DNA from 3 places in the Paenarthrobacter sp. genome. Region 3 is predicted to be linked to each of the others. Evidence: predicted binding sites of a transcription regulator. Region 3 holds the regulator's gene; each other region holds the start of a gene.
What was found. The regulator Rex, encoded in region 3, represses fermentation and respiration genes when NADH is low (regulators of the CRP and FNR family bind a similar motif). The targets are predictions, from matches to a motif close to CTTGTGAANNNNTTCACAAG.
Positions count from the first base shown of each region.

Region 1 (5,219 bases), on a different contig from region 3:
ACCTCCCTGAGCTGGAGACGCTCGGTGATTTTGCAGCCCGCGTCTTTGAGATGCTGCCCGCTGTTGCCGGGGGAGTCCGGGTGGCTGGAGATAAGGACGGTCTGGTCAGGCGCGTCGCAGTTTGCGGTGGTGCGGGCGACAGCTTGTTCGACGCCGTTCGCGCCCGCCATGCGGATGTGTACGTCACGGCAGATATGCGCCATCACCCGGCATCGGAGGCCCGCGAAGGTGCCACTAACGGTAGGCCCTATCTGATTGATGTTTCGCACTTTGCCAGTGAATGGCTGTGGCTCCCTGCAGCAGCTGAAGCGTTGGGCAACGTGCTCTCGGATCAGGGCTACGACGTCGAGATCCGCGTCAGCGGCACGAACAGCGACCCTTGGGACTTCATACTCACTCCCGGCGGGGACTAGAGTCTAGAAAGATACGGGCAGCCCTGACAGATAGTGGCGGTCCGGCCGGACCTGATACCCAGGCCGGCGGCGATTAGCGGAGGTAAGCGTGGCGAAAGCAGCACCGGCAGAACAATTGAAATTGCTTGAACTGCAGGGACTGGATGCCAAGCTCAGGTCGCTTGCCGGCCGCCGTAAGGTTCTTGAAACAGATCCACGCATCACCGATCTCACAGACGCGTTGAACGTGGCCAACGGTGAACTTGGCGCGGCCAAGGTAGCCGTCCACGATGCCGAGGCCGAGCTCCGCCGGGCGGAAGCCGACGTTGAGCAGGTGGCTACCCGCATTGAACGCGATGAAACCAGGCTGAACAGCGGTACAGGCCTGTCCAAGGACCTGGTGGCCCTGCAGAGCGATATCGCTTCGCTGAACAAGCGCCGTTCGGACCTTGAAGATGTGGAGCTCGAAATCCTGGAGCGCTTGGATACGCTGCGGGAACGTCAAGCTGCCCAGCAGTCCATCGTGGACGATATCCAGGGCTCGTTCGGCAGCATCCGGGCCGAGCTGGACGAGGCTATTGCGGAGATTGCCGCCGAAGAAACGGTGGTCCGTGGACAACGTGCCGCCTTCGCGGAATCCCTGGATGCGGGAGCGCTGGCCATCTACGAGAAGACCATTGCCAAGCGGGGAGTTGGTGCAGCCCGGCTTTTCCACGGTAAGTCCGAGGGCTCAGGCATGATGCTCAGCCCAGGCGACCTTGCGGAAGTCAAAGCTGCAGCAGAGGACGACATTGTTTTTTGCCCGGACTCAGGCGTCATCCTGGTGCGTTCGGCGGAGTGGAACTGACCCGGCCCAGTCTCAGCTGGACAGGATGATGTTGAGCGCGTGCGGCTTCCGGGCCGTGCCCTCAACAAGTTCCGCCGTCCAGATTTCCCGCGCGGCCTTCAGGAGCTGATCCGGGGATGCCGGCGCCTTGCCACGCCGGGTCAGCAAGTGTCGCGCCAGTTCCCCGCGGGTGTGTTTGGCGAAGTGGCTGACAACCGTACGCTTGCCGTTTACCTCGTTGAAGACGTTGACGTTAACAGTGTGCGTCGCTGGCGGAGCCCAGGCTGCGGCATAAGTGCTCGATCGACAATCCACCAGAAGCTCGTTCTCGGCACGTGAGGCGAGGGCTGCGTTAAGCTGCGGCTTCCAGTAGGAGGCGAGGCGTCCGACGTCGGGCAGTGCAGTTCCCATGGACAGCCGGTAGGCGGGTACATGGTCGCCAAAGCCGATGGCGCCCCACAGGGCGGAAACCACCAGGACGGATTCGTTCGCCTTCCGGCGCTGCGTCGGGGTCATGCTGTTGTAGCCAAGGGCGTCGTACAGAACCCCGGAATAGACCTGATGCGCCGGAGCGACCGGTTCGGCATGCAACCGTGTATTACGTTCGACGTCGTCACGCAGTGAGGCGCCCACCCCCAACAGAGCGAGGGCATCCTCGTGCGCGCTCACCGTACCCAGCGCTTCGAGCACCTTTGCCCGGTACGGGTTCAGTTCAGGAAAGCTCAGCGATTCCCAGTCGATGGAGGGGCCGTTGGCAGCGGGGGTTTTACCTTCGGAAGGCGGCAGCAGAATCAGCACCAGTCGATATTACCGGGGACTTTGCCCGGTCCCAACGCCGGTAGACTGGACAACGGATGGGTCGACCAGGCGGTCGCGCGTCACGAGAGTGGCTCGAGGAACGTCCGGGCTCCGCAGAGCAGGGTGGTGGGTAACGCCCACTCGGGGTAACCCGCAGGCCAGTGCCACAGAGAACAGACCGCCTGCGCGTCACGATGTTCTGCATCGCGGGGTAGCAGGTAAGGGTGAAACGGTGGTGTAAGAGACCACCAGCTCCCTGGGTGACCGGGGAGGCTAGGTAAACCCCACCCGGAGCAAGGCCAGACAGGACACGCTTGAGGGCTGCTCGCCCGAGTGTCCGGGTAGGCTGCTGGAGGGCGTCGGCAACGGCGTTCGTAGATGGATGGCCGCCACTCCTTTGCCGGTAACGGCAGGGGATGACAGAACCCGGCGTATCGGTCGACCCATCCATTTATTACCCCCGGATTTCCGCCGTGTGAGTGATTTCACGCCGCGGGGCGGCCTTCACCGCTTCCTTCCGCCCTAGAATGGTTACTGAACGTAGATGTTCTGCCGCCGGGACTGCGTTCGCAGCCGGCGGATTTTCTTTGCTCTCGTTCAAGGCGCTGTGGGTGGACCGAAGCCCGCCGGCGCATGAGCCGCAGGACTACTCCGGGCGGCCGCTGCCATCTGCATACGAGGACGTATGTGGTTGACCCAAGGAAGGTAGTTCTGTGAGCCAGACGTCAGATTCTTGTCTTGATAAGTGGATGGGCCGGGAGGCTCTCGCCGAGGCCATGATTCCGGTGATCGGCCGGTTGTACCGGGAAAACAACGTGGTCACGAGCATCCACGGCCGGAGCCTGATCAACAAGTCCACCATGAACATCCTGAAGGCCCACCGCTTTGCGCGCCGGATGAGCAACCACGAGCTGCTGCTCGAAGAGACCGCACCGCTGCTGAACGCCCTGTCCGAGCTGGAACTCGGCGCAGCAGCCATTGATATTGCACGTTTGACAGAGAAGTTCCGGGCTGAAGGCAACGGTGCCTCGCTGGATGAGTACCTGCGTGCCGAGCTCGCCGAAATCGTGGGAAAGCGTGGCGCAGACGACCGCACCAGCACCGATGTCGTTCTTTACGGCTTTGGTCGAATCGGACGCCTCCTGGCCCGCATCCTCATTGAGAAGGCCGGCGGCGGGCACGGTCTGCGACTCCGCGCCATCGTGGTGCGCAAGGGTGCAGAGAATGATCTTGTGAAGCGCGCCAGCCTCCTGCGTCGCGACTCCGTGCACGGTTCCTTCGAGGGCACCATTCGCGTGGACGAGGAAGCGAACACAATCACCGCCAACGGTGTGCAAATCCAGGTCATCTACTCGGACAACCCCGCCACGGTGGACTACACGGCCTTCGGCATCAAGGACGCCCTGGTGGTGGACAACACGGGTCGCTGGCGCGACGCCGAGGGCCTTTCCCAGCACCTGCAGAGCAAGGGTGTTTCCCGTGTGCTGCTGACTGCACCGGGCAAGGGCGAGCTCAAGAACATCGTCCACGGCATCAACCACCGGGACATCTCGGATGATGACAAGATCGTCACCGCGGCGTCCTGCACCACCAACGCCATTACGCCGGTGCTGAAAGCCATCAACGACAAATTCGGCATCATCCACGGCCACGTTGAGACCGTGCACTCCTTCACCAATGACCAGAACCTGATCGACAACTTCCACAAGGGTGATCGCCGCGGCCGTTCCGCAGCCCTGAACATGGTCATCACGGAGACCGGTGCAGCCAAGGCAGTAGCCAAGGCGCTTCCGGAATTGCAGGGCAAGCTCACGGGCAATGCCATCCGCGTTCCTACCCCTGATGTCTCCATGGCAATCCTGAACCTCAACCTGGAGAAGGGCACCAACCGCGACGAGGTCAACGACTTCCTCCGCGAAATGTCATTGCACTCCGATCTCCGCAAGCAGATTGACTACATCGATTCTCCCGATGTTGTTTCCACTGACTTCGTCGGCTCCCGCCGAGCGGGCATCGTTGATGGCCTCGCAACCATTTCCAACGACAAGAACCTCGTTCTTTACGTCTGGTACGACAACGAATTCGGCTACTCCTGCCAGGTTGTCCGCGTCATGGAAGAAATGGCCGGCGTGAACCCGCCGTCGTTCCCGGCACGCGACGTGGTTGCTCCCATCGCAGTGCTTGAAGGCGCCGGCGCCTAAGCACGCCGAAGTATTCACGGGTTTCCCGGCTGAGTCACTGGTATCAGCCGGGAAACCTGACCAAAATAGGTTCATGGAAAACGAATCAACGTTGGAACATGAGACCACCCTGGAACACGCGTTGGACGTCGCCAAGGCCAACCACAAGCAGGCCCAGAAACTTCTGGACCAGGCCATAGCGGCCAACGCCGCCGGTGACGTCCCGGATCAGCGCGTGGAACAACTACGTGGCCTCCTCGCGCTGGCAACAGAGGACCTGCAGCGCGTAATGCGTGAGCAATAGCCCTCTGACGCGCCCCATCTCCGCAGTGTGACTTCTCCTGCACACTGTGGATAGCGACTCTGACTGTCGGGGCCTTGTCCTACGCTCGTAGGACATTGCTAGTTCCCCACCGGATGGAGTCCCTTGAGCATCACATGGTCTGCCTACAAACGTGCGCGGCGCAGGTCACGTCAGGCGTGGGCCATTCTTGGCCTGGCCGCCGTAACCGTGGTGGCAGGCCTTTCCTGGTACTTCACCACGGGTCAATTCAGTGCCGCTGAACCGTGGGCCGACGGCCCCAGTGAAGCACCCGTCTACAATCCCGGCTGGATGAAACCCCTTCGGGGTGGGGTGCGCGTTGCCCCGGAAAAGGCGAGCGACGCCTTGGAGCGACTCCCGGTCAAAGGGCGCGCGGCCAAGTCGAACTACGATAGGGCCGCCTTCGGGCAAGCTTGGGCGGACGCTGACCGCAATGGGTGCGATACCAGAAATGACATTCTCCGGCGGGATCTTTCGGGGGTCGAATTCACGGAAGGTTCATCGTGCAAGGTTGCCGGCGGTAGCTTCCATGAACCCTACACGGGGGCGCAGGTGACGTTCCGAAGAGGCCAGGGCACCAGCGCTGCAGTTCAAATCGATCACGTGGTGGCCCTCGCCGACGCTTGGCAAAAGGGCGCCCAGCAGCTCACGGTGCAGCAGCGGCAAACGTTCGCGAACGATCCGCTGAACCTGATCGCCGT
Region 1 covers NZ_JAPSHI010000018.1:70,349-75,567, reverse strand. The annotation lists gene RIF72_RS14005 (Nif3-like dinuclear metal center hexameric protein) at 1-413, shown strand, start outside; gene RIF72_RS14000 (C4-type zinc ribbon domain-containing protein) at 502-1,239, shown strand; gene RIF72_RS13995 (peroxide stress protein YaaA) at 1,252-2,016, opposite strand; RNA gene rnpB (RNase P RNA component class A) at 2,074-2,466, shown strand; gene RIF72_RS13985 (glyceraldehyde-3-phosphate dehydrogenase) at 2,730-4,217, shown strand; gene RIF72_RS13980 (hypothetical protein) at 4,291-4,500, shown strand; gene RIF72_RS13975 (HNH endonuclease family protein) at 4,624-5,219, shown strand, end outside.
Region 1: the regulator Rex is predicted to act here: its motif matches at 2,489-2,508, upstream of RIF72_RS13985 (glyceraldehyde-3-phosphate dehydrogenase).

Region 2 (5,219 bases), on a different contig from region 3:
GTGGCTCAGCGAGCCAGCCATGCCGCCACGGAACGCACGGTCAGTCTCCGTCCTGCACCGGACACCATGACGTACCTCACCGCGCTGCTCCCGGTCGCCCAAGGCGTTGCCGTCTATGCTGCGCTGACCCGGACAGCTGATTCAGTGCGCTCCGGCGGAGATTCGCGGACCCGCGGCCAAATCATGGCGGACACCCTGACCGAACGCGTTACCGGCACGCGGGGAGGGGTCTCGGGTATCGACCTCAATCTGGTCATGACCGATCGCACGCTTTTCCAAGGAGATTCCGAGCCGGCCCGGCTTGAAGGCTATGGAATCGTGCCCTCGGAATGGGCAAGGGCTCTTCTGGTTGAGGGGCAACCCGGGTCTGAGGATCAGGATCATCGAGTCCAGGATCCTACGGAGGGCACGGAGTCCGCAGGTCGCCGCGAACTCAAAGTGCTGCTCCGCCGCCTCTACACCGCTCCCGGCAGCGGTGAGCTGTTGACGATGGACTCAAAAGCACGGCTCTTCCCTCAACGGCTGCGGCGCTTTATCCAAATCCGGGATCACACATGTCGGACCCCTTATTGCGACGCGCCCATCCGACACATCGACCATGTCATACCGTGGCATGCCGGTGGCAGCACACACCGTGACAATGGTGCCGGGCTCTGCGAAGCCTGCAACCACACCAAGGAAAACCCCGGCTGGGCCGCAACGAGCAAGCCCGGTGGGAGTGCTGACGTGCACATGCTCCAAGTCAGCACTCCCACGGGTCATAGCTACCAATCCAAGGCCCCGCCTTTGCCCGGGCAGAGACCCACCCGCCTCGGGAACTAGCGTGCCTGGAACGAACTCAGTGCTGCAGTGACCTCAGCGCGCCTTCACCACGGGGATCGACGATGTCTCGTCCACGAGCTCGACCCGGCGCAGGCCACCCCCGCGGACCCATAGCTTGTAAGCCACGAACAGGAGGACCAACCAGGTGCCGCCAACATACAGGGCAACTCGCGTGTCCTCGAAGACGCCGAGGATCACGATCACCATGGCCATGAAAGCCATGGTCAGGATCGACGCAGCGGGCCACAGTGGCGAACCAAATTCCGACGCCGGCAGGCCCTTGCGCTTGATCTCACGCTTCATGGCGACGTGTGATGCCAGGATCATCACCCAGACCCACACCGTGGCGAACGTAGCGATGGACGCGATGAGCACGAACACGTCTTCAGGTATGACGGCGTTGAGTACGACGCCAACCAGCAGGATGCCGCCCATCATCACCACGGTCATCCACGGAACACCGTGCCGGGAAATCTTGCTGAAACTCTTGGGCGCATGGCCCTGCTGGGCAAGTCCGAAGAGGATGCGACCGGCACCGAAGATATCGCTGTTGATCGCTGACAGGGCAGCCGTAATGACCACGGCATTGAGAATATGAGGCGCTGCAGGGATGCCCAGGCCATCGAAGATCTGCACGAACGGACTGCCGCTGCTTCCAATTTCATTCCACGGGAAGATGCTCATCAGCACGCCCAGGGTCAGTACGTAGAACAACAAAACGCGGACGGGCACAGTATTAACTGCCTGCGGGATGACCTTCTTGGGGTTGGTGGCTTCGCCCGCCGTGATACCGATCGTTTCGATCCCGCCGAAGGCAAACATCACGACGGCGAACGCGGCCAGGAGCCCCTCGAAACCGTTCGGGAACAAACCACCGTGATTAATAAGGTTCCCAAGCCCCGGTGCCACGCCACCGCCGTCGCCCGTTTGGAAGCCGAACACCACGATCGCTGCACCGCCCACGATCATCGCGATGATCGCCACCACCTTGATGAGCGAGAACCAGAACTCGAGTTCGCCGAACACCTTCACGCTGAGCAGGTTCATAGCGCCCAGGAGCAGGATGATCGCGAGCACCCAGATCCATCGGTCCACCTGTGGGAACCAGAAGCCCATATAGATGCTGAAGGCGGTGACGTCGGCTATGGCCACGATCGCCATCTCGAACACGTAGGTCCACCCGGTCACGAAGCCGGCGAACGGTCCCAGATACTTGCTGGCGTACTGGCCGAACGAGCCGGACACGGGGTGCCGGACAGCCATCTCACCGAGGGCGCGCATCACCATGAACACGGCCGCACCGCCGATGATGTAGGCCAGGAGGACAGCAGGACCGGCTTTTTGGATGGCGGAGGCAGAGCCGTAGAAAAGGCCGGTGCCGATCGCAGATCCGAGCGCCATGAAGCGTATGTGGCGGACGTTGAGGCCTCGGCTGAGCGCCGTACCGGCGGCTTGGAGGACAGAGCTCTCCGCGGCCAGCTTGGTTTGTTGCATAGTAAAACCTTCTCGTCTTTGGGAGGGGATCGCTATCCAGCAGATCACTTTTGGGTGCCTTGTGATCGGACTCACGAGGGTTTGGTGTCTTTCATCGCAGACAGTCCAGGGGCGGCTGGTTTCGGAGTGGACAAAGTCATAGTCCCCGGTCGGATATGATGACCGCGGACAGCTCGTCACCGGTCAGGCATCCCTCGCATCCGCGTCGCCCCCATTGAACTCCGTGCTGCCAATCGCATCCGTTACTTGGGGGACCCTTGATTTCTGCAATCCGCGCTACCCGGCGCCGTGTTACTGCTGCCCTTATTGCCGTGGTGGCTGGAGCTTCCTTGCTCTTCGCTGCTCCCGTGCAGGCCTACGACGTTCCCGACTTTGAAGTCCCGCACGCCTCGCAGGCTCCCGCGCCGTTCGTTGAGCGGGCTGCTGACGCTGCTGGAGTGGTCGAGCTCTGGAAGACAGCTGGCCCCGCCACCCGAACTGCAGCTGCTGCCGCGCTTGTGGGTGGCGCAGATGCGCTTCAAGTATTCCTCGACGACGGACAGGACATCACGCTCGCCGCGGACCGCAAGCAGTTGGTCAGAGAGCTGACGACCCGGGGGAGTGCGCATGTTCGCTCTTTGGCCAGCACTATCCTGGCAGCGAATGACCCTGCGAAGATTGATGCATTCCTCGCCACGGGCTGGGCAGAGACCTGGAAGGGCGACCTGCGCACTGCTGCAACTTTCTTCCTCGACTACGGCAACGTTCATGTTGAACGCGCCGCTTCCGAGAGCCTGGACAAAGGTGACGCTGCAGTGGAGAAGTTTGTCCTTGAAGGCTGGCTCGCCAAAGTCTTTATGACAGACCGCCAAGCGGCCTTTGCCGTGAGCGCATCCCCGAACCCCGCGGTCTCTGCCGCTGCCAAGGCGGCATTGAAGACTGACGACGGGGGTGTCGTTGCCGATTTCCTTCGTTACGGCCAGTTCGTTACGGCAGACCGCGACGCTGAGTCGACTGCAGTTTCTGCGTTGCTCCAGCAGGTCAAGTCAGATATCGCAGCCAATCCAAACGGCACCGCCGCCGTGGCTGATCGCGCGAAGGCCGCTGTGGAAAAGGCCAAGAACACCGCAGCAGCTGCGAGGACTGTTGACACGGATCGATTGATGGCCGAGTGGGACTTCCTGACAACGCAGGCAGTTCCGCGTGCCATCATCGACAGCGCCAACATAGCTGCTGAAAAGCCACTCCAGGAGGCCTTCGCCAAGGCTGCCAACGAGGTGCCCGGTCTTCTCGCAACCCTGACGGCGCCCGGAGCCGACCTTGACGGGCTGATCAACGACGCCCGTCAGGCCACCTTGGATCTCGCGTTGGTGGGCACGCCTGCGGTTCGGAAGGCTGCGGAGGCCGCGCTACTGGGTGGCAACACCGCAATCAAGGACTTCGTCAGCGTCGGACACGATGCTGCGTTTGAGCTGGACGGCCCCGCCATTCTTGAAGACAGAATCCGCCTTACCCAGCTCCACGCAACGGGCGGGGCTCATGTGCGGCAGGCCAGCTCCAACGCTGCCAAATCCGCTAGTCACGCAGATGTCCGATACTTCCTTGAGTACGGATTTGCTGGGGCCCAAGATTTGGATAACCGCATCCTCGCCTACCAGAAGTTGGATGATGCAGACCTGGAATTGCGGGTAGCCGCCAATGTTGCCTTGGACGGCAGCCGGGGAGATGCGCAGGAATTCGCTACGGTTGGTCAGTTTGCAGCTCTTGATCGGGATATGGCCACCAGGACCCATGTTGCCTCCATCGACGCCATGATCGCCGAGCTCGCTGGACTGGCAGATACAGCAGCCGTCGACGCCGGCAAGGCGGCTGACGCTGCCAAAACCGCGGAAGCGGCACGACAGGAAGCGGCACGACAGGAAGCGGCACGACAGGAAGCCGCTCGTCAGGCTGCCGCTACAGCTGCTGCCAGTCAGGCGGGTGCTGGCCAGGTTGATGCCTCACAGCACACTGGAACCGGAGTAGCCCCGGTCGCGGTTCCGTGGCCTCGTGACTACCCACCCGCCGTCGAGCTTGCCCCAACCGGAACCCCGTCAGAAGCCGCCGGAACGCCCGCTGCCACTCCATCGGCCGCGCCCAGCGTGTCGGTGCCGCCGGCCGCGTCAGGCGCCCAGGATTCAGCATCCGTTGATTCTCAGTCCCAAGAGGCTGCAACTCCGCTGGCTGCTTCCTCTGCGGGATGAACGGCTGGACCATTGCTTTGATCGTGGGGCTGGTTCTGGCCGCAGCCGGAGCCATCACGTTCCTGCTCCGACGCAAGGGCACGGCTTCAGCGTAAGGGCAGCCAAGCCAACGTCTGCTAGCGGCCCGATGAACTGGTCCGGCATCTCAGACACCGAACAACGATTCCGAGGTGGTCTTTGCCCTGCAAAGGGGGCACGCTAGAGTACGGGATACCGGACAGTCACGGTTCGACGATCCTGAAATCCGAGCAGCGAGGAACCATGACAACGACGCCGACCGCCCCAGGCAAAGCCACGTCCAAAGTCCCGGCCGCCGAAAATACGCTGCGCATCCTGAAACTGTTGGCCTCGCGCCGGGGTCCCATGGCGGCGTCGAACATTGCAACCGCGCTCGGCTTGCCGCGATCCAGTGTGTACCACCTGCTCGGCGTGATGGAAGCGAACGGCTTTGTCCTCCACCTGCACGAGGAACAGCGTTACGGACTGGGCATCAGCGCGTTCGAGCTCAGCTCGGCGTACTCGCGGCAGGAGCCGTTGTCGCGCCTAGGCCGGCCGATGCTCGCGTCGTTGGTTGACGTCATCGGTGAGAGTGCGCACCTGGCGGTGCTGCACGGGCGGGACGTTCTCTACATCGTGGAGGAACGTGCCAAGAACCGCCCGAGCCTGGTGACCGACGTCGGG
Region 2 covers NZ_JAPSHI010000049.1:1,728-6,946, reverse strand. The annotation lists gene RIF72_RS19430 (DUF222 domain-containing protein) at 1-822, shown strand, start outside; gene RIF72_RS19425 (amino acid permease) at 856-2,316, opposite strand; gene RIF72_RS19420 (ALF repeat-containing protein) at 2,574-4,538, shown strand; gene RIF72_RS19415 (IclR family transcriptional regulator) at 4,800-5,219, shown strand, end outside.
Region 2: the regulator Rex is predicted to act here: its motif matches at 2,375-2,394, upstream of RIF72_RS19420 (ALF repeat-containing protein).

Region 3 (5,219 bases):
GCCTCGGCCGTGGGCATGGCCGTTTCCTGGGCACGCGTGAGCGGCGAGGCTACCAGATGCACGATCTTGGCGCCCTCGTTGACGCGGGCCGTGAAGTGGTCCGCCAGCATCCGGGCCATCTCCCGGCCACGTTCGGAGAGGTGGAATTCCGGCAGCCGGCCGTAGAGGACGGCGTCGGGATTGTGGACCTCGCCATGGCGAAGCAGATGGACAGTTGCTTGGGGCATGTTTACCAGTTTCTCAAAGAAGCGGGGCGATCCGAAATCTTCTACCGCTAGTAGAACTCAAAGTTTTCCCGAAATGTTCCTCGGAGTTGGAATAAAAGATGCATATGCATGTTTATACTGGGTATGAAACTCGGTTGACGCTTCAAGCAATGAGCTCGACCAGGCAAGCAAGCAGTACCTACCACTCGATATAGGAGCAACACCATGATGACTCTCCCCGCTTCCGTCACCACCGGCACCTGGACCCTCGACGCATCCCACAGCGAGATCGGCTTCACCGTCCGGCACGCAGGCATCAGCAAGGTCCGCGGCCAGTTCAAGGATGCTGCTGCCACCCTGGAAGTTGGCGAAACGCTGACCGATTCCAAGGTCACCGCCACCATCCAGACCGCCAGCTTCGACTCCGGAGACGTCAACCGCGACGGCCACGTCAAGGGCGAAGACTTCTTCGATGTGGAGAAGTTCCCGGAAATCACCTTCGTATCCCGTCACGTCAAGGCCAACGGCAACAGCTTCGACCTCGTGGGCGATCTCACAATCAAGGGTGTGACCAAGGAAGTTTCCATCGAGACCGAATTCAACGGTGTGGCCGTGGATCCGTTCGGCAACACCCGAGCAGGCGTTTCCGGCGAAACCACCATCAGCCGCAAGGACTTCGGCCTCACGTGGAACGCAGTCCTCGAAGCCGGTGGCGTCCTGGTCAGCGACAAGGTGGTCATCAACCTTGAGCTCGCCTTCATCGCGCCGGCCGCCGCGTAGCCAGCACGCAACACCGAACGGCCCCGCACAGTTCACACTGTGCGGGGCCGTTTTCGGATATAGGGAAGTCACCCCGCAATAATTCGGCAAACAGCCTGCATTTAGCTGCGAGTTGGCTCCGAATTTCCTATGCATCCCTCAACCTGCGGTCTAAAGTGATGCCATGAGTACCCCAGACGAAACACCACAGCCACAGCAGCCCGGCTCCCAGCCTCCGCAGCCCGGCAATGTTCCTCCTGCGGGTCACCAGCCTCCGCAGGGCTACCAGCCGCCGCAGGGTTACCAACCGCCGCAGGGTTACCAACCGCCGTCGCAACCGGGCCAGTACTCACAGCCCGGACCGGCTCAGCCCGGATTCCACTTCGAAATGCCCACTGACGGACCGCGTAGTTTCAACGACGTCATGCCGCAAGGCGGCTTCTCGGGGATGTTCAAAACCCAAGGCCTGCCAACGGAGTTAAAGGTTTCCTACTTCATCTGGGTGATCTCCGGACTCCTGGGCCTGCTGTTTGGCCTCATCGCTTTCTTTGCCGTCATCGCTGCCTTCGCATTCGCTCCGGGATTCGCCGCCATCGCGCTGATCCTTCTCCTGATCACCTTGGCGGTAGCCGCCGCACAAGTGGTCCTGGCCATGAAGATGAAGGAAGGCAAAGAGTGGGCCCGGCTCGCGTTGACCATCCTGGCCGGTGTTTCCTTACTGCTGGCCATCTTCGGAGCGGCAAGTGGTGGCGGTTCCGGCATGGGCTTGGGCGGCAACTGGTTCGGCTTCCTGGTGAGCGCAGTTGCTGTTGTACTGATGTGGCTGCCCAATTCGCAGCTCTGGTTCAAGGCCGTGAAGGGCCACGCTTAGCAGTGACCCAACTGCCGCCGTCGTGCGTTACCGGCGGTAGAGCGAGACTGAAGGCCGCGGTCAGATCCTCTCGGATCTCGCGGCCTTCATCATGAAGGCGTAAGCCGAGATGATGATTTTTCCCGTGAGCTTGAAATACCTGCGTGTGATCATCTGCAGTGTCGGACGCTGGGGGTACGGTGGTACCAGAACCACGCTGGGGGCAGGGTCATTTTGCTGATCCCGGCGGCCGCACCAGCAGTCGAACAAGCAAAGGAATGCCATGAGCAACCCTCCGTACCCGCCCTCGAACCCGGGCGACGACAACAAGCCCGAGCAGCACGGCTCCCAGCCTTCCGCGCCGCAGCCTCCGGCACCCCAATATGGTCAGCAGTCCCCCGCCGCGCCGCAGTACGGACAGCAGTCCCCCGCCGCACCGCAGTACGGACAGCAGTCCCCCGCCGCACCGCAGTACGGACAGCAGCCTTCCCCGTATGGCCAAGCTCCCGGAGCTCCGCAGTATGGCCAGGGCAACAACTGGCCGAGCCAGCAGCCCGGCCCCACCACTATCCCTCCAATGGTTAATTACGCGTTCTGGATGATCATTGCCGCAGGTATCCTGTCTGCCATCAGCTCGCTGCTCTTGGCCACCACCGGAGCCGATGCCTTCATTAACGTGATGAACCAGCAGGCCGCACAGCAGGGCACTGAGTTCCCTGCGGAATCCATTGAGGGGATGCGCGGTGCCATCGCAGTGGGCGCCATAGTCGGTGCCATCTTCTCATTGGGCCTTTACGCGCTGGTCGCCTTCCCCGTCCGGAAGGGCAAGAACTGGGCCAGGATCCTGGGCACCGTGTTCGCTGCTATCTCTGTTCTGGGCCTCACCGGCTTGTTCCAGTTCGGCGCAACCTACGGCATGATGCAGCTCGTCGTGATCCTGCTGGGCGTTGCAGCGATAGTCATGCTGTACCTGCCGGCGTCGGCTCCGTATTTCCGTAAGGCCCAGCCTTTCGGGAACCCGTACCAGAACCCCTACGGCCGCTAAACCGTCACGCTTCCAAGTACTAAACGCGGGCGCGGACCCGGTAAAGGCTAAACAGCCTGGCCCGGTGTCTGCGCCCGTTGTGCGTGGTAGGCCAGGATCTGGAGCTCGGTTGCCATATCCACCTTGCGGAGGTTGACGTGAGGGGGGACCTGCAGCAGCACCGGTGCGAAGCTCAGGATGCTCCGGATTCCGGCGGCAATGACGCGGTCGCACACAGCTTGAGCCACGGTCGCAGGTAGCGCCAGCACCACCATGTTGGTATGGGTGCGTTCCAGGACGCGCTCCAGCTCGGCCGAATCACTCACCCGCAACCAGCCCACCTCGTTGCCGATCACCATGGGGTCCGCGTCAAAGATAGCCACAACGTCGAAGCCCCGGGACTCGAAGCCGCCGTACCGTGCGAGGGCTTTGCCGAGGTTACCGGCACCCACAATCGCGACCTTCCAGTCGTGCGTTAGGCCGAGTGCGGCGGCGATGTGCCGGCTCAGGTACTGGACTTCATAGCCAACGCCCCGGGTCCCGTAGGAACCGACGTAGGAGAGGTCTTTGCGTAGCGTGGAAGAACTGACGCCCGATGCCTCCGCCAAGGCTTCCGAGGAAACGCGTTCCACGCCTTCGGCCAAAAGTGAGTTGAGCGCGCGTAAATAGAGAGTCATCCGGGCCACAGCCGCGGGCGGGATCTGCTTGGTGGCAGGTTCGTTGTCCCCGGTTGTTGCGTCCGGGGACGGTTCCAGCGCAGTCACGGTATTCTCCATTGCGTCGCTTTGTTGTTCCACTCTATGACCCCCGGCCGGACTCAACAAAAGCCATTACTTACGGGTAACCCCACCTTCAGCCCTCCAGGACTTTCTTCAGAGTGCGGGTGAGCCGTTCCTCGTCGATCTTCCAGAAATCCCGCTGAATGCCGTCTACCAGCACCACAGGGATCTCCTCTCCAAAGCGCTCCTGCAGTTGTAAGTCGCCGTCGATCTTCTGCTCAGTCCACTGCATGCCAAGGCTTTTCGTGACGCGCTCGACGGCGGCACGCGCTTCCGTGCAGAGGTGGCAGTCAGCTTTGGTAAGGAGTACGACGTCGGGAATAGCCATGTCTCAAAGGTAACCGCCCCGACGCTCTCTCACATCCCGCGCCCTTCCCACCAACGCTCGCTCACATCCCGCGCCCTTCGGTGACACCGCCGTGCGTCCTCAACGCAGGCCCCGGCGATTGACTAGACTCAAGGCATGCCCGAGGAGAAGAACGCCGCCGTGGTCGCAGATGCCTTGGTGCAAAACACCGCGCAGAAAGACGCGGCGAAACAGGATCTCGTGCGCAAGCACGCTGGCGAAGCCGCCTTCTTCGACGTCGACAATACGTTGATGAAGGGTGCAAGCCTCTTCCACGTGGCGCGCAAAATGTACGAACGCAAAGCGTTCACACTTTCCCAGGCTGCCGGATTCGCTTGGAAGCAGTTCAAGTTCGTCATGCGCGGCGAAAACATGGAAGACGTCCACTCCGTTCGCGACTCCGCACTGACCCTTGCTGCCGGCATCACCGTGGATGACATCAGGGCCTTGGGCGAAGAGGTCTATGACGAGATGATCGAGTCGAGGATCTGGCCGGGAACCAAAGCGCTGGCAGAACAGCACCTTCGGGTCGGCCGGAAGGTGTGGCTCGTGACTGCTACGCCCATTGAGGTGGCCACCGTCATTTCCACCCGGCTCGGCCTGACCGGGGCTTTGGGCACCGTGGGCGAGGTGGACGAAGGCGTCTACACAGGGAAGTTGGTTGGCGACATCCTCCACGGACCTGCAAAGGCGATCGCGGTCCAACTCGTGGCCGACCGCGAGGGACTGGATCTGGACCACTGCTGGGCGTACAGCGACTCCGCCAACGACATCCCCTTGCTCACCATGGTGGGGCATCCCGTGGTCATCAACCCGGACGCGAAGCTGAGGCGGCACGCTCGTGAGAACAATTGGCCCGTGTACGACTTCCGCTCCGGACGCCGCGCGGCCACGCTCGGCCTCAAAGCCGCGACAGTCGGCGGAGCTGTGTACGGATTGTGGCGTGGCTTCTCAAAATTCCGCGGCCCCCGCGGCTAACGCTCTCGCACATCCCTCGGGCATAAACCTAACGCTCTCGCACATCCCTCGGGCATAAACCCAACGCTCTCGCACATCCCTCGGGCATAAACCCAACGCTCTCGCACATCCCTCGGGCACCTCGACTAGCCTGTGGATAACTTCCGACGACTCAAGGCTTTCTGGGCAAGAATGCCGGTATGCAGAATGCCACCCCGCTTCCTCCCCGACTCACCACTGCACCCTTCACTCGCGATGAAGCCGAAGCAGCAGGCCTTAAGCAGTGGCACCTATGGAA
Region 3 covers NZ_JAPSHI010000012.1:98,819-104,037, reverse strand. The annotation lists gene RIF72_RS11005 (histidine phosphatase family protein) at 1-227, opposite strand, end outside; gene RIF72_RS11000 (YceI family protein) at 435-986, shown strand; gene RIF72_RS10995 (hypothetical protein) at 1,150-1,836, shown strand; gene RIF72_RS10990 (hypothetical protein) at 2,099-2,860, shown strand; gene RIF72_RS10985 (redox-sensing transcriptional repressor Rex) at 2,908-3,615, opposite strand; gene RIF72_RS10980 (glutaredoxin family protein) at 3,692-3,946, opposite strand; gene RIF72_RS10975 (HAD-IB family hydrolase) at 4,082-4,942, shown strand; gene RIF72_RS10970 (DUF559 domain-containing protein) at 5,122-5,219, shown strand, end outside.